Regions from separate parts of the Enterococcus montenegrensis genome, predicted to be linked through region 2. Evidence: a T-box and tRNA genes for the amino acid it is inferred to sense, from the RefSeq annotation. Region 2 holds a T-box; the other holds one or more tRNA genes.
What was found. A T-box is a leader RNA that pairs with one kind of tRNA and senses whether it is charged. The one in region 2 lies ahead of pheS (phenylalanine--tRNA ligase subunit alpha), so its partner is inferred to be a tRNA-Phe.
Positions count from the first base shown of each region.

Region 1: it has a tRNA-Phe gene. The T-box ahead of pheS (phenylalanine--tRNA ligase subunit alpha) is inferred to sense a tRNA for this amino acid. The anticodon was not compared.

Region 1 is NZ_CP120467.1:2,511,598-2,520,063, reverse strand. Features, by position in the region: rRNA gene P3T75_RS12205 (23S ribosomal RNA) at 1-1,265, shown strand, start outside; rRNA gene rrf (5S ribosomal RNA) at 1,344-1,459, shown strand; tRNA gene P3T75_RS12195 (tRNA-Val) at 1,468-1,540, shown strand; tRNA gene P3T75_RS12190 (tRNA-Lys) at 1,544-1,616, shown strand; tRNA gene P3T75_RS12185 (tRNA-Leu) at 1,627-1,708, shown strand; tRNA gene P3T75_RS12180 (tRNA-Thr) at 1,715-1,787, shown strand; tRNA gene P3T75_RS12175 (tRNA-Gly) at 1,798-1,869, shown strand; tRNA gene P3T75_RS12170 (tRNA-Leu) at 1,890-1,975, shown strand; tRNA gene P3T75_RS12165 (tRNA-Arg) at 1,986-2,059, shown strand; tRNA gene P3T75_RS12160 (tRNA-Pro) at 2,074-2,147, shown strand; tRNA gene P3T75_RS12155 (tRNA-Ala) at 2,162-2,234, shown strand; tRNA gene P3T75_RS12150 (tRNA-Met) at 2,268-2,341, shown strand; tRNA gene P3T75_RS12145 (tRNA-Ile) at 2,355-2,428, shown strand; tRNA gene P3T75_RS12140 (tRNA-Ser) at 2,457-2,546, shown strand; tRNA gene P3T75_RS12135 (tRNA-Met) at 2,595-2,668, shown strand; tRNA gene P3T75_RS12130 (tRNA-Asp) at 2,687-2,762, shown strand; tRNA gene P3T75_RS12125 (tRNA-Gly) at 2,764-2,834, shown strand; tRNA gene P3T75_RS12120 (tRNA-Ile) at 2,851-2,924, shown strand; tRNA gene P3T75_RS12115 (tRNA-Ser) at 2,953-3,040, shown strand; tRNA gene P3T75_RS12110 (tRNA-Glu) at 3,049-3,120, shown strand; tRNA gene P3T75_RS12105 (tRNA-Ser) at 3,134-3,223, shown strand; tRNA gene P3T75_RS12100 (tRNA-Met) at 3,272-3,345, shown strand; tRNA gene P3T75_RS12095 (tRNA-Asp) at 3,363-3,435, shown strand; tRNA gene P3T75_RS12090 (tRNA-Phe) at 3,440-3,512, shown strand; tRNA gene P3T75_RS12085 (tRNA-Ile) at 3,559-3,632, shown strand; tRNA gene P3T75_RS12080 (tRNA-Glu) at 3,642-3,713, shown strand; SMK box riboswitch at 3,806-3,882, shown strand; gene metK (methionine adenosyltransferase) at 3,880-5,070, shown strand; gene P3T75_RS12070 (MDR family MFS transporter) at 5,230-6,693, shown strand; gene P3T75_RS12065 (alpha/beta hydrolase) at 6,844-7,614, shown strand; gene P3T75_RS12060 (NUDIX hydrolase) at 7,652-8,128, shown strand; gene P3T75_RS12055 (tRNA (mnm(5)s(2)U34)-methyltransferase) at 8,227-8,466, opposite strand, start outside.
Region 2 is NZ_CP120467.1:1,252,911-1,261,376, reverse strand. Features, by position in the region: gene pheT (phenylalanine--tRNA ligase subunit beta) at 1-1,529, opposite strand, end outside; gene pheS (phenylalanine--tRNA ligase subunit alpha) at 1,536-2,579, opposite strand; T-box leader at 2,691-2,899, opposite strand; gene P3T75_RS06170 (winged helix-turn-helix transcriptional regulator) at 2,938-3,261, opposite strand; gene addA (helicase-exonuclease AddAB subunit AddA) at 3,322-7,002, opposite strand; gene P3T75_RS06160 (PD-(D/E)XK nuclease family protein) at 6,995-8,466, opposite strand, start outside.

The DNA of each region.
Region 1 (8,466 bases), 1.3 Mb from region 2:
AACCGACACAGGTAGTCGAGGAGAGAATCCTAAGGTGAGCGAGAGAACTCTCGTTAAGGAACTCGGCAAAATGACCCCGTAACTTCGGGAGAAGGGGTGCTGACCGCAAGGTCAGCCGCAGTGAATAGGCCCAAGCGACTGTTTATCAAAAACACAGGTCTCTGCAAAATCGAAAGATGAAGTATAGGGGCTGACGCCTGCCCGGTGCTGGAAGGTTAAGAGGAGTGCTTAGCGTAAGCGAAGGTACGAATTGAAGCCCCAGTAAACGGCGGCCGTAACTATAACGGTCCTAAGGTAGCGAAATTCCTTGTCGGGTAAGTTCCGACCCGCACGAAAGGCGTAACGATTTGGGCACTGTCTCAACGAGAGACTCGGTGAAATTTTAGTACCTGTGAAGATGCAGGTTACCCGCGACAGGACGGAAAGACCCCATGGAGCTTTACTGTAGTTTGATATTGAGTGTCTGTACCACATGTACAGGATAGGTAGGAGCCGTAGAGATCGGGACGCTAGTTTCGAAGGAGGCAATGGTGGGATACTACCCTTGTGTTATGGCCACTCTAACCCGCACCACTAATCGTGGTGGGAGACAGTGTCAGATGGGCAGTTTGACTGGGGCGGTCGCCTCCTAAAAGGTAACGGAGGCGCCCAAAGGTTCCCTCAGAATGGTTGGAAATCATTCGCAGAGTGTAAAGGCAGAAGGGAGCTTGACTGCGAGACTTACAAGTCGAGCAGGGACGAAAGTCGGGCTTAGTGATCCGGTGGTTCCGCATGGAAGGGCCATCGCTCAACGGATAAAAGCTACCCTGGGGATAACAGGCTTATCTCCCCCAAGAGTCCACATCGACGGGGAGGTTTGGCACCTCGATGTCGGCTCGTCGCATCCTGGGGCTGTAGTCGGTCCCAAGGGTTGGGCTGTTCGCCCATTAAAGCGGCACGCGAGCTGGGTTCAGAACGTCGTGAGACAGTTCGGTCCCTATCCGTCGCGGGCGTTGGAAATTTGAGAGGAGCTGTCCTTAGTACGAGAGGACCGGGATGGACTTACCGCTGGTGTACCAGTTGTCTCGCCAGAGGCATCGCTGGGTAGCTATGTAGGGAAGGGATAAACGCTGAAAGCATCTAAGTGTGAAGCCCACCTCAAGATGAGATTTCCCATTTCTTAAAGAAAGTAAGATCCCTGAGAGAAGATCAGGTAGATAGGTCAGGAGTGGAAGTACAGTGATGTATGGAGCGGACTGATACTAATCGATCGAGGACTTAACCAAAGTAAAAGAAAACTCGGAAGAGTTTTGAAAAACTTCAAGATCCAGTTTTGAGTGAATGAAATTCACTTAATTAAATAGTGTGGTGGCGATAGCGAGAAGGATACACCTGTAACCATGCCGAACACAGAAGTTAAGCTTCTTAGCGCCGATTGTAGTGAAGGGTTTCCCTTTGTGAGAGTAGGACGTCGCCACGCGAACTTATGGGGGTTTAGCTCAGCTGGGAGAGCATCTGCCTTACAAGCAGAGGGTCAGCGGTTCGAACCCGTTAACCCCCATATGAGCCGTTAGCTCAGTTGGTAGAGCATCTGACTTTTAATCAGAGGGTCACAGGTTCGAGCCCTGTACGGCTCATAAGAAATATGCGGGTGTGGCGGAATTGGCAGACGCACCAGATTTAGGATCTGGCGCCTTACGGCGTGGGGGTTCAAGTCCCTTCACCCGCATAAAAGGCCGGCTTAGCTCAGTTGGTAGAGCATCTGATTTGTAATCAGAGGGTCGAGGGTTCAAGTCCTTTAGCCGGCATCAAAACCATGCGGAAATAGCTCAGTGGTAGAGCACCACCTTGCCAAGGTGGGGGTCGCGGGTTCGAACCCCGTTTTCCGCTTTACTTTAAAAAGTAAAAAAGCCGGGGTGGCGGAACTGGCAGACGCACAGGACTTAAAATCCTGCGGTGAGTGATCACCGTACCGGTTCGATTCCGGTCCTCGGCATTAGAAAGATGCGCCCATAGCTCAACTGGATAGAGTGTTTGACTACGGATCAAAAGGTTAGGGGTTCGACTCCTCTTGGGCGCGTAGTAATAATTTAACGGGAAGTAGCTCAGCTTGGTAGAGCACTTGGTTTGGGACCAAGGGGTCGCAGGTTCGAATCCTGTCTTCCCGATTTAAAAGAAACAAGGGGCCTTAGCTCAGCTGGGAGAGCGCCTGCTTTGCACGCAGGAGGTCAGCGGTTCGATCCCGCTAGGCTCCATATCATTTTAATAGTAATAATAAAGTGATTATTCGCGGTGTAGCTCAGCTGGCTAGAGCGTCCGGTTCATACCCGGGAGGTCGGGGGTTCGATCCCCTCCGCCGCGATTTTTTAGAGCCTGGACCTTTAGCTCAGTTGGTTAGAGCAGACGGCTCATAACCGTCCGGTCGTAGGTTCGAGTCCTACAAGGTCCATCCGTGGCATTGTAGATTTGATTTTTTTGGAGGATTACCCAAGTCCGGCTGAAGGGAACGGTCTTGAAAACCGTCAGGCGGGTAAAACCGTGCAAGGGTTCGAATCCCTTATCCTCCTTTGCTACAATTCTATATTTATGTAGAGAGTTAGTAAAACTTATATTATCGCGGGATGGAGCAGTCTGGTAGCTCGTCGGGCTCATAACCCGAAGGTCGTAGGTTCAAATCCTGCTCCCGCAATTTTAAAAACTAAATCCTGGTCCCGTAGTGTAGTGGTTATCACGCCTGCCTGTCACGCAGGAGATCGCGGGTTCGAGTCCCGTCGGGACCGCCATGCGGGTGTAGTTTAGTGGTAAAACCACAGCCTTCCAAGCTGTTGTCGCGAGTTCGATTCTCGTCACCCGCTTTTAGTTTTTAAATATGGGCCTATAGCTCAGCTGGTTAGAGCGCACGCCTGATAAGCGTGAGGTCGATGGTTCGAGTCCATTTAGGCCCATTACAAAATCAAAACATTTTTGGTTTTTGGGGAAGTACTCAAGTGGCTGAAGAGGCGCCCCTGCTAAGGGTGTAGGTCGGGAAACCGGCGCGAGGGTTCAAATCCCTCCTTCTCCGTTCTAGCTGGCCCGTTGGTCAAGTGGTTAAGACACCGCCCTTTCACGGCGGTAACACGGGTTCGAATCCCGTACGGGTCATTTTTTTTTTTTTGGAGGATTACCCAAGTCCGGCTGAAGGGAACGGTCTTGAAAACCGTCAGGCGGGTAAAACCGTGCAAGGGTTCGAATCCCTTATCCTCCTTTGCTACAATTCTATATTTATGTAGAGAGTTAGTAAAACTTATATTATCGCGGGATGGAGCAGTCTGGTAGCTCGTCGGGCTCATAACCCGAAGGTCGTAGGTTCAAATCCTGCTCCCGCAATTATAAAACTAAACCCTGGTCCCGTAGTGTAGTGGTTATCACGCCTGCCTGTCACGCAGGAGATCGCGGGTTCGAGTCCCGTCGGGACCGTTTTGGCTCGGTAGCTCAGTTGGTAGAGCAATGGATTGAAGCTCCATGTGTCGGCAGTTCGATTCTGTCCCGCGCCATCTCTTTTTTAATGTATTTCATTGAAAAAGTTGTTTAGTTTTATATGGGCCTATAGCTCAGCTGGTTAGAGCGCACGCCTGATAAGCGTGAGGTCGATGGTTCGAGTCCATTTAGGCCCATTAATGATTGGTCCGTTGGTCAAGCGGTTAAGACACCGCCCTTTCACGGCGGTAACACGGGTTCGAATCCCGTACGGATCATGAGAAGATACGTCGTGTATCTTCTTTTTTTTGTTTTATTAGGAAATATAATAAAATAAGCGAGCTTTATCTGATTAAATCTGCTATACTACAAACGTTGCAAGTTCCCGAGAGGATTCGCACTGCGAAGATGCCTTGTAACCGAATATTATTAGGGGGAATCATCATGACAGAAAGACATTTATTTACTTCAGAATCTGTTTCTGAAGGACATCCAGATAAGGTGGCTGATCAAATCAGTGATGCAATCTTGGATGCAATTTTAGCGAAGGATCCAACTGCTCGTGTAGCATGTGAAACTTCAGTAACAACGGGTTTAGTTTTAGTGTTTGGTGAAATTTCGACATCGGCTTATGTAGATATTCAAAAAATCGTTCGAAATACGATTAAAGATATCGGCTATACGCGCGCTAAATTTGGCTTTGATGGGGATACAGTTGCTGTTTTAGTAGCAATTGATGAACAATCACCTGATATTGCACAAGGCGTAGATGCCGCTTTGGAAAGTCGCGATAATAAAGATGCGATGATTGATGAGATTGGAGCAGGCGACCAAGGTTTAATGTTTGGTTTTGCTTGTGATGAAACACCAGAATTAATGCCATTGCCAATTTCATTAAGTCATAAATTAGTTCGTCGTTTAGCAGAGCTACGTAAAAATGGTGAACTTAAATATTTACGTCCTGATGCAAAGTCGCAAGTGACGGTAGAATATGATGAAGCTGGTAAAGCTAAACGAATCGATACAGTCGTAATTAGCACACAGCACGATGATGCTGCTGACAACGCGACAATCCGTAAAGATGTGATTAAAAAAGTTATTGAACCAGTTATCCCAAGTGAATTATTAGATGAAGATACAAAATACTTTATCAATCCTACAGGACGCTTTGTAATTGGTGGGCCACAAGGAGATGCCGGGTTAACAGGTCGTAAAATTATTGTAGATACTTACGGGGGATATGCCCGTCATGGTGGCGGTGCTTTTTCTGGTAAAGATGCTACTAAAGTTGACCGTTCGGCTAGTTATGCTGCTCGTTATATTGCAAAAAATATTGTGGCGGCTAAACTTGCTAGCAAAGTTGAAGTACAATTGGCTTACGCAATCGGTGTAGCACAACCTGTTTCGATTTCAATTAATACTTTTGGAACTGGTACTGTCAGTGATGAAAAATTAATTGAAGCAATTCGTGAAAACTTTGATTTACGTCCAGCTGGCATTATTGAGATGTTGGACTTGCGTCGTCCGATTTATCGTCAGACAGCAGCTTATGGCCATTTTGGTCGGACTGATGTTGATTTACCATGGGAACACACGGATAAAGTAGACGCATTGCTAGCTAGTGTGAACGCATAATACTGATTGTTTACTTGATTTTTTTGGCCGCTATTGCTTAGGTGATAGCGGCTTTTCTTTGAGGAAAATAGCTTTTAAAAAAGAGATACGAAAATTTAAATGCAATTTTTTGCTAGTTGTTGTAAAAAGAGAGTTTAAGTTTAGTTGAGGAGGTTAAAAATGAAAAAAGAAACAAATGTTACGCTAGTTACGGTTGCTGTTTTTGTGGCAACATTTATGACAGCGGTGGAAGGAACAATCGTAACGACGGCTATGCCAACAATCGTCGGCTCATTACACGGCATTGAAATTATGAACTGGGTCTTTTCAATCTATTTATTAACCAATGCCATGTTAACACCGATTTATGGGAAATTAGCTGATAAAATCGGTCGTAAACCAATTTTCATTTTAGGAACCGTACTATTTATTATTGGTTCGGCGCTTTGTGGTCTATCTAATACTATGCTGACGTTGATTATTTCCAGAGCCATTCAAGGAATGGGAGCTGGCGCGATGATGCCAGTAGCATTGACGATTATTGGTGATTTGTATGATAAAGAAAAACGTGCGAAGGTGCTGGGGTTAAACAGTACTGCCTGGGGAATTGCCTCGGTAGTCGGTCCATTAGCTGGTGGCATTATCGTAGATACCATCGGTTGGCACTGGATTTTCTTTATTAATGTACCAATTGGAATTATTTTGATTATTTTAATTTGGCTTTATTTGGTAGAAGAAAAAGTAAGGTATCAGCAAAAGAAGATGGATATTTTTGGTAGTCTATCTTTAATGGGTCTGTTATTAGCACTATTGTTAGCTTTCCAGTTTTTAGGTGATGAAGGTTTATCTGTTAAAGTTATTGTTTTAGCAATTGTAGCAGTTGCAGCAGGGATTTTGTTTGTTTATGCAGAAAAGCGCGCAGAAGATCCCGTTATCTCGTTACACTTATTCACACAGCCTTTATTTGTGGTGGTGAACTTAGTAGCAGCGCTAGCTAGTGGCTTTTTAATTGGGGTAGATGTTTATATTCCGATGTGGATGCAAGGTGTGCTGGGACTTTCGGCTGGAATTGGCGGACTTGTTTTGGCACCATTGTCGTTATTGTGGTTAGTGGGTTCGTTTTTGGCAGGACGTTGGATGGCAACGATTGCGGTTAAACGGGTGTTGCTTCGAGGAATAATCATAACGCTTTTTGGGGCGGTTTGTTTGGTCGTGGTGCCCCAACACACAAATTGGCTTTGGTTTTTTGCTATCTCAACCATTCTCGGTATTGGTTTGGGGGCGGTGACGGTGACCTGTACGGTTAGTGCGCAAAGTAGCGTTTTGCCGGAACAGATGGGGGTAGCCACTTCTTTTAATACGTTAGCGCGGACGATTGGCCAAACGATTATGGTCTCTGTTTTTGGTATCTTATTAAATGGGATTACTGCAGCTAAGTTGCAAAGTGTGACAGTGGCAAATAAAAATGATGTCATGAATCAATTGGTAAATCCTCAGACAGCAAAACTTTTGGCATCGGGTTTACGGGAAACATTGCGGGGGATTCTTTTTGCTAGTTTACATGGTGTCTATTTGGCGGGGGCTATTTTAATTGTTGCGGCTTTGGTTTTGACCCTATTTTTGAAAAAGTCTGATACAATGTAATGAAGAAGAATTTTAGCGGGGCGTTTGTCTGCCAGATAAGAGGATGTAATTTTATTAAATTGCTTTAGAAATTTATCCCAAGCCTCTCCAAGGACAGCCAGACGTTATCATTTTGGAAAACGAGACATTGAAAAGTCGAGGTGGCAAAAGTTGGCATTTATACAAGCAAATATTTATTCAAGTGTTTTAAATTTAGACGTAGGATTGAATTTAATTTTACCGCAAAGTAGCGCACGGTTAACGCGAGACAAAAAAGACGATGTGCCGGTTTTATATCTGTTACACGGTATGGGCGGGAATGAGACAGCGTGGATGCGCCGCAGCAGTATCGAACGCTATGTACGGGAAAGTGAGATCGCAGTGGTGATGCCTACGACGGAACTAGGATTTTATACAGATACCCGTTATGGCATGCAGTATTGGACTTTTATTTCAGAAGAATTACCAGATATTTTACATGAATTATTTCCACAACTAACAACCAAGAAAGAAAAAACATTTGCGGCTGGTCTTTCAATGGGAGGCTATGGTGTGATTAAATTAGGTTTGCGTTGTCCGGATAAATTTGCCGCTGTTGCTAGCCTTTCTGGTGCTTTAGCTTTGGCTAGCGATCCTGAAGTGTTATTACAATCAGGTAGCCAAGCCTATTGGGAAGGCGTTTTTGGACCCGTTGAAAAAATGAAGGGCTCTGAAAACGATCCGATTCACCTTTTAACTACAGTGGCACCAGAAGTCGCACCTAAACTATTTGTTTGCTGCGGGACAGAGGACTTTTTGTATCAAAGTAACCAATACTTTGTTCAAAAAGCGCAAGCAGCTGGTTTTTTCATTACCTATGAAGAAGGACCAGGAGCGCATACGTGGGATTTTTGGGATGAATGGATTCAAAAAGTTTTGCAATGGTTGCCTGTTGAGATTTAACTAGTAAAAAGCTGTTTGTTTTATAAAGGAGAACAACATGTATACCAAGACAGATATCAGAACCAAGATTGCCACAGATCGTTTTGATGTACGGTCAAGCGGAATTTTAATTCAAAAAGGCCATATTTTAGTTTCAACAGAGGACGATGGGACACAAACCTTACCAGGTGGAGCAGTAAAAACGGGGGAATCTTCCCAAGCAGCTGTTATTCGTGAGTTGAAAGAAGAAAGTGGTTTAGACGTAAAAACAAAAGATCTCATGGCAGTCATTGAAAACTTTTTTGTCTATGAAGGCGATGATTATCATCAAGTGCTTTTTTTATATCACTTGCAAACTGTTACGGATAGTCAAACATTGCCAATTATCAGTGGTATAGAAAAGACTATTACACTTTCTTGGCTAGATTTGGCCTCTAAAAAATTGGATTTACGACCACCTGTTTTAAATGAAGTGGTGACAAATCATTTGGCAAACCAAGCTACTTCATTTCAGCATTTGATTTATCATGACTAAAATTACCTTTTAATTAAAAAACACGCGGATTTGGATGATTGTGCTCTTTATGAGAACCATCCAAATCCGCGTGTTTTTATTCGAGCTAGTGTTCACTATTACTTGGCTTCAATGCAAAATAATAATGGTGGCTGATTTTTTTGATTGATAAATTGATAGGCTAAGACGTTGTATTGTTTTTGTGGCAAATCACTGCAATAGGCTTGAATTGTTTCTAATTCTTCTCTACCACCAGGATGACCGTAATAACAGACGATGATAATACGTCCTTTTGGTTGTAAATGGGCCAAAAGCGCATCTAATGATTTCTTTGTTGTCTGCGGTAAAGTGATAATCTG
Region 2 (8,466 bases):
AAAGCACTACGCACTTCTCGTGTTTTTAGTTGTTCTTTGGTTAATGCACCTGCAACAGTCTCACCACTTGGTAAGGTACTTGGAATTTTATCATAGCCGTAAATACGGGCAACTTCTTCAATGATATCTGCTTCAATGTGGATATCCCAACGTCGCGGTGGAATTGTCACTGAAAATTCTTCATCACTTTCTGTGTATGAAAATTGTAACGCGTTAAAAACTGCACCTACTTCTGATACACTTAAATTCGTTCCCAACGAACGATTAATTTTAGCCAAAGTAATCTTTACTTCTTCGTCTTTTACTGCGACTGTTGACCCAACTACAGCATCTTTTAAAACAGTGCCGCCAGCAAGTTTAGCAATCATAGCAGCAGCTACTTCACAGGCTTCGTTAATATCACCTTTATTAATGCCTTTTTCAAAACGGGCAGAAGATTCACTGCGCAAATTGAATTGTTTTGATGTTAAACGAATTGACAATGGATCAAATAGTGCCGCTTCTAATGCTACGGTGGTTGTTTGCTCTGTAATTTCAGAATCTAAGCCACCCATCACACCAGCTAAAGCTACCGGTTTTACCCCATTTGTAATCACGATGTTTTCTGGCGTTAATTTTCGCTCTTCACCATCTAAGGTCACAAGCGTTTCTCCTTCATTGGCACGACGAACTAAAATCTCTTGACTATCTAATTTCCCATAGTCAAAGGCATGTAACGGTTGACCAAATAAAAGCAAAATGTAATTGGTAATGTCCACAACGTTATTAATTGGACGAATACCTTCATTCATTAAACGATTTTGCAACCATTGTGGTGATGGCGCAATCTTCACATTTTCTATAATCCGAATTTGATAAGCCGGTGCATCTTTTTCATCTGTCACCACGACTTTAATTTTGTCACGAGCAGCTGTACTTTCTTCAATCAATTCTTCATTTTCAAAGTGCGGTTTTTGATTATAAATAGCCCCCACTTCATAGGCAACACCTCTGATAGATAAGGCATCGGCACGATTTGGTGTGATGGATAATTCGATGATGCTGTCATCTAAATCCAAATAAGGAAAAACAGACTCGCCCACAACTGCAGCTTGTGGTAAATAATAAATACCGTCAGCAAATTCTTTTGGTACGACATTTTCAGAAATACCTAGTTCTTGTAAAGAACAAATCATACCATTTGAAACTTCACCGCGCATTTTTCCTTTTTTAATTTTCACATTGCCGGCAATCCGTGCTCCTGGCAGTGCCACAATAACCTTAATACCTTCTTTGACATTAGGTGCACCACAAACAATTTGAGACAATTCTTCTTCACCAATATCCACTTGGCAAATAGACAAATGATCAGAGTTAGGATGCGGAACACACTTTTCTACTTTCCCTACGACAATTTTCTTTAACCCTGCTGCAGGGACTTCAATACCTTCTACTTCAATGCCGGTTACAGACATTTTATCTCCTAATTCTTTGGGAGAAATTTGAGTAAGGTCTAAATATTCATTTAACCATTTATAAGAAACTAACATAAATTTTTACTCTCCTTTGAATTGACTTAAAAAGCGCAAGTCATTTTGATAGAAGTTCCGAATATCATTCACACCGTAACGCAACATTGCGACACGATCTGGGCCAATCCCAAATGCAAACCCAGCATATTCTTCTGGATCAATTCCAGACATTTTTAAGACGTCAGGATGCACCATACCCGCTCCTAGAATTTCGATCCAACCTGTATATTTGCAGACATTGCAACCTGCACCACCACATTTAAAACAACTAACATCGACTTCAACAGAAGGTTCCGTGAAAGGAAAATAACTTGGGCGTAAACGAATTTTACGATCTTCCCCAAACATTTTTTGCATCATTACTTCCAAAGTACCTTTTAAATCTCCCATCGTTACATGTTTATCGACAACTAAGCCTTCAATTTGATGGAATTGATGGCTATGCGTGGCATCATCGGTATCCCGACGGAAAACTTTTCCTGGTGAAATCATGCGTAGTGGTCCTTTAGAAAAATCGTGTTTTTCCATCGTCCGCGCTTGTACTGGCGAAGTGTGGGTTCTGATTAAAATATCTTCTGAAATATAAAACGTGTCTTGCATATCTCTGGCTGGATGATCCTTTGGTAAATTCATCCGTTCAAAGTTATAATGGTCACTTTCAACTTCATAACCTTCTACAACTTGGTAGCCCATGCCAACAAAGATATCTTCAATCTCTTCCATAATTTGTGTTAACACATGACGATTTCCTTTTTGAACTTGTTGTCCTGGTAACGTTACATCAATGCTTTCTTTCGCTAAAGCAGCGGTTAGTGCAGCTTCTTCTAATACTTGTTTTCTTTCTTCAAGTGCGCGTGTTAACTCATCGCGAATTTCATTGGCAAAACTTCCGACTTTAGGACGTTCTTCTGCCGATAAATCTTTCATTCCCCGCAAAACTTCTGTAATTGGGCCTTTTTTTCCAAGTGTTTCCACTCTAATTTGATTTAACGCCTGTAAATCATTGACGTTGTCAATTTTTTCCATGGTTTCATTTTTCAATGATTCCAATTTGGCTTGTAAAGACATACTTGTTCCTCCTTAATTAAAAAAGTTCAACTTTACCCCATTCATTACTTGGAATTTAAAATGCGGTAGCTGGACTTTTGGCTTTAACGATAAAAAAAAGACCTCATTCCCTAAAGGAACGAGGTCTCGCGATACCATCCTAATTCGTCAAAATATGACGCACTTAATTTTAATAACGATTGCTAGACAACCGGCCTGGCTTTCACCAAGCAAGCTAGGAAGTGAATTTCATTTTTCGATTGCGGCCCCTGCTTTCAGTCTATGACAGGACTCCCTTTTTCCGAATCAGCCAAATTACTTGTTTCCATCATTGCTTTTTATCCAATTGTATTTAGTGTACAAAACTTTTGGCTGAAAATCAACTGCATTCTGCAGCATCGATCCATTTGTTGCCCCAATCTTTGACTGCAATCAAACTGGTTTCTAAATCATGGCCTTTTGCTGTTAATTGATATAAATTATCTTCTTTGGCGACAATTCCCTCAGCATCTAACTCCCGCAAACGTTCAACCAATACGCGATCACTTACTTCGGGAATTTTATTTGCCAAATCAACAAAACGTTGGGCCCCATCTTCTAATAAAACATCGAGAATCAAACCGTTCCATTTTTTTCCCAAAATCGAAAAAGCTTTTTCAAATTTTGGACACAAACAAAATTCTGTTTCTACAACTTGTTCCACTTTCGGTCACCTCTTTTGACACATTATAGCACGCTTCTTACATTTTGTAAGCACAAAAGATTACAAAAGAGAAATTATTTTACGTCCCTTTAAAAAAATCAGATAACTCTCTGTAACAGGACGGTTATACGTTTCTGTTAATGCTTTTTTATAAAGGTTAATCTGACCTTGATAACGTTTTATAAGTTGTCCTTCATTCTCTTTTGTTAAATGATCGGTTTTAAAATCATAAAGTAAAATTTCATCTGCTAGAATATATCCATCGATAATCCCATGAATAAGCAACTCATCATTTTCATTATCGTAGTTGTTAAAAATTGTCGTTGTTTTTTGCAACATGGCAAAAGGTTCTTCTCGATGCACGTTGCTTTGTTGGGCGATCAGCTTTTGACCCAAGGGAGTGTCAAAAAACCAAAGGATATCTGGTACAACTACTTCTGCGGCAAGTTCTGTAGTTAAAATTCCTTCCGTGACAAGTTTAGCAATAAATTGCTCCAATTGCGTTTCAGTGGGAGCTTTGTTTAAATCTAACAATTGCAACACCGTATGGGTAGCCGTTCCAATGCTAGCGGCATCACGTTTTGTTTCAGCCATAAACTTCGGTGTCGCTAAAGTTTCAGCTGTATAACGGTTACCAGTCGCCTGTTTTTCCAAACTACTTTGCCAATCTAAGCGATTTTCTTGGGTATTATCTGGGTCCTCAAAAACCCGCTTAATCTCTGTTACGGATTGATAACTTGTCGTTTGTGTTGCTTTTTCATAAGGATAAATAAAATCTAAGCGTTTTTTGACTGTTGTTAAATCTGCTTGGGTTTGCTCTTTTATTTTCTCGTCCATAGGCGCAATTACATTTTCTTCATAATTTTCGCGCCAGGCTTTCACATCGGCTTGGTTAAACCAATAAATGGTGAACTGGGCCGGACTTTGCACGGTATAGCTGCGATCTTTTGCTTCACTAAAAACAGCTTCCATATCCGGATGACGCATCAATGTCATCCCCACCCAATTTAGTAAAACATGGCTACCTTTTAAACGCAAGGCAGGATTTAACACTTTCTTTTCTTGTGTTAGGGCTCCTTGCCACGCTTGCAATGCTTTTTCTTTGTTTTCATAAGAGCCAACTAAATACAATTTTTGTTCGGCACGCGTCAAAGCAACATAAAGTTTACGCATTTCTTCTGAAAAAGCTTTGTTTAAACGAACTTGCTTAATGCCTTTGTAGGGCATAGTTTCATAGCTGACTTGTCTTTCTTGGTCCACATATTTAATGCCTGCCCCTAGATGCTCTTCAAAAATATAATTGCGGTTAAAGTCCAAACGATTGATATCGCGGGCCATATCTAATAAAAAGACAATTGGAAATTCCAACCCCTTACTACCGTGAATGGTCATAACCCGCACCGCATTTTCCACTGATTTTGTCGCAGGTTCAGCCAAATCTAAATCTTTTTCCTGCATTTTTTCAATCAGACTGATGAATTGATATAAACCGCGAAAATTACTTTTTTCATAATTTTTTGCCCGTTCTACCAAAGCAATCAAATTTGCGTGGCGCTGAATTCCGTTTGGTAAGCCCAAACAATAATCCAAATAGGCTGTTTCTTCATAAAGACGCCAAATTAAATCCGGTAAAGCGTTGCGTTTTGAGAAGGCCCGCCAACTTTCTAATTGGCTTAAAAAAAGATTGATCTTTTCTTTTAGCTCTTCTTTTTCCCCATAAAGGCTATAGTCACTTAAAGCTTCATAATAAAAACCATTTTTATTTTGCAGGCGAATTTGCGCCAGTTCATCTTCTAGTAACCCTACAATTGGCGAACGTAATACAGAAGCCAGCGGTATATCGTTATAAGGATTATCAATAATTTTTAACAAGCTAATAATAGTTTGAATCTCAGTTGCTTGAAAATAACTTTCGGCATCCGTAATCTCCAGTGGAATACCTAAGTCGTAAAAAGTGTCGACAATAACTTGATTGTTTCCCCTTGTTGGGGTAAGTAACACGATATCGCCATATTCAAGTTTTCGCATCATTTTTTTGTCTTTATCATAAATTTGAAAAGATTGGCTAATTAATTCTTTGATTTTTAATGCTGTGATTTGAATTTCACCAGCTTGACGTGTCTCGAAATGCTTGACATCATCTTTTGTCCCTTTTTCAAACAAAAGTAATTCCGTCTTAAACGCATCACTTGCTGGAAAATTAGGAAAACCAGGAATTAACGCCGCTGCTTGGTCATAATCGATTTGCCCGACCTGTTGATCCATCAATTGTTCAAAAACTAAATTGGTAAAATCCAAGACTTCTTTGCGGGAGCGGAAATTCTCTGCTAAAACGATTCTGCGGCCATTTTTCTCATTACCATAGTCATTGTATTTTTCAATAAATAATGTAGGATCTGCCAAACGAAAAGCGTAAATAGACTGCTTTACATCCCCTACCATAAACATATTTCCGGCACTTTCTGTATTGTCTCTAACATAACTTAAAATCGCTTCTTGCAAACGATTGACATCTTGATATTCATCCACCATCACTTCAGTAAACTTGCTCTTATAATAAGTGGTAGCAGGGCTATTTTCTGCCTTTAAAATTGCCAGTGTATAGTGTTCCAAATCATTAAAGTCTAAAACACCTTTCGCCAATTTTTTTTTAGTATAGGCTTGACTAAAAGCTTGCGTGACTTCACTCATTTTTGCAACTAACGCATGGGACTTCACCAATAAATCATTCATAATAGCCTCAGGATAAGGAAAATAAGTCACCACTTGGGCTACACTTTCTTTTGCGATTCCTTGAAATTCTTTGACACTCACAGAAAGATCCGCCAGCTCTCCCCTTTTTTTTCGGACATTCGTTTTTAAATCGAGTCCTTCAATTTGGGCAAAAAGAGCTGCCATATCGTCTGCTACAAGCGCTGCTTGCAATCGCATCACCTGATTTAGCTGTGTTGTTAACAATGCAACATCTTTTGTCAACTTCTCTTCATTTTGGCAAATAGCGATTGCCTGCTCATAGTTTGCTACTGCTAATTCTAACTCTGCCACTACAGCAGGCTTGATTGCTGATTGGTACAATGCAGTTGTTTGGAAACCATCTTGCGCTTGATAATTTTTGGGTAACTCTTCTAGCCAATAAGCTGGATCAGGGGCTGCACAAGCAAATTGATACAAACGCATAACCAAATCCGTTAACCCCTCATCGGAACGATCGCTGCCAAAGTTTTCCGTTAATTTAAAGAAATCCTCGTCGTCATTGGCATAATAATCTTCTCTTAAACCCGTCCAAACTTCTTCTTGCAACAATAATTTTTCAGTTTCATCACTTAAGAGACGGAAAACCGGATCAAGGTCAATCAAATAATAAAAGCGTTTAATCACTGTCATACAAAAAGCATGGAGGGTGGAGATATTGGCTTGTGGCAATAACACTAACTGTTTCACGTAATGTGCGCGTAAATTACTATTTCCTTCTTCATTAATACTTTGCCGCAGCGCTTTTTCAATTCGTTCTTTCATTTCACTAGCAGCAGCTTCTGTAAAGGTTACAATTAATAAACGATCAATATCGACCCCACTTTTTAACTTTTCAATGACGCGTCTGACTAGGACAGTGGTCTTACCAGAACCTGCTGAAGCAGAAACCAATAGATTATCCCCGCCGTCAAAAACGGCTTGCCATTGTCGGTCTGTAAAGCGTTCGTTTTCCGGCCTTACCGGAATAACTGGATTTGTTTTAGACATCGCCGTTTTCCTCCTTGATTTCATTTAAAATTTCTGATTTTGGTAAATTGGGAATTTCGTGATAATCATTTTGTGCAAGCATGACATCAAAGCCACACAAACTGCGGAAAGGACAAAAATTGCACGCCTTTTCCCCACTACTTTTCTTGTAAGGATTTAAGAAAATTTCACCGGTGACAATATTTTCTGCTGCATTTTTCATTAAATGGCGATTATGTTGCCTTAAAAGCTCCAACTCCTCTCCTTGATAAAAAGCTTTTGAATTACTTTCTTTAGCCAAAACACCATCTTTATTACTTAAAATTGGATAAACAAAAGAGCGCTCTTTTACCTCCAATGTGTCATCTAACAAGGGATATAATTCACTATCTTCTGCAAAAATCCCTTTATATTTATAAGCTTTTAAAACTTCAGCCAAGCTTGCCTCTTCTGCTTTTAAAACTGGATCATGAATGCGCATATAATACGCCCCGGCAGCCTTAACATCAGTTGTTCCTACTAGTTCAGCCGCGTTTATTAAGGCAACATCTAGATAGGTCAACAATTGCATCGCCAAACCAAAATAAGCGTCAGTTAAATTGAAATCTTTTACACCTGATTTGTAATCGATCACTGCAAGCCAAGTGTGCTCGCTACTTTGGGCCATATCCAGTCGGTCAATTTTTCCTCGTACGGCTAAGTGGCCGCCGGTTGATAAAGGTTCTTCAATACCTTTAATACCACTAGTTCCAGCTAACTGACCAAAAACAATTTCAGTTGCAAGCGGGGTCATTTTAGTGCGCTTACTTTGCTTATGCAACGCCCAAATCACTTTTTTAATCGTCTTGCCAAGACGATAACGCAAATAATGCATGCGGGCAGAACTTTGTAAAATCATAAAGCGCGGTTCCGCAAAAATTTGCTGTAAAACAGTATCGATTAACTGCTGAGCTTCATTTTCATCTAATTCCACCAATAATTTTTGTTTCGCAAAAACAGCTTGCAAAAACAAATCCAACGCATCGTGAAAAAGCGTTCCAGTTGTAAGTGCATCAAGACCAAATAACTCCCGCTCTTTTAAGCGCAAGCCATAATTAGCAAAATAACGGTACCCACACTGATAAAAACTTTCCATCTGGGAAATCGATGAATACAAATCTTTGCCGTAAAGTTTTGTTGCGACTTCCTTTGGTAATGTTACTGGCACATTCAGGTACTCTCGGCTGGCAAAAGCGCGTTGTGCCAAATTACGATAAGAAGAGGCCAGCAACATCTCTTCTAAAGCGCGCCATTTTGCGTTTACGGTTAACTTTTCATCTTTTGCATTCCGATACAATAAATTCAGCTGGCCCACCAAATTACGATAAGTCGCCACAAAATTTTCTGGTTCACTTGTTAAAGATAGCTCCTCTAGAGGGATTACTTTTAAATTTCCTTGAGTGACAAAACGTTGCAAATACGGCGAAATGCGTAAGTTTTGCTCTG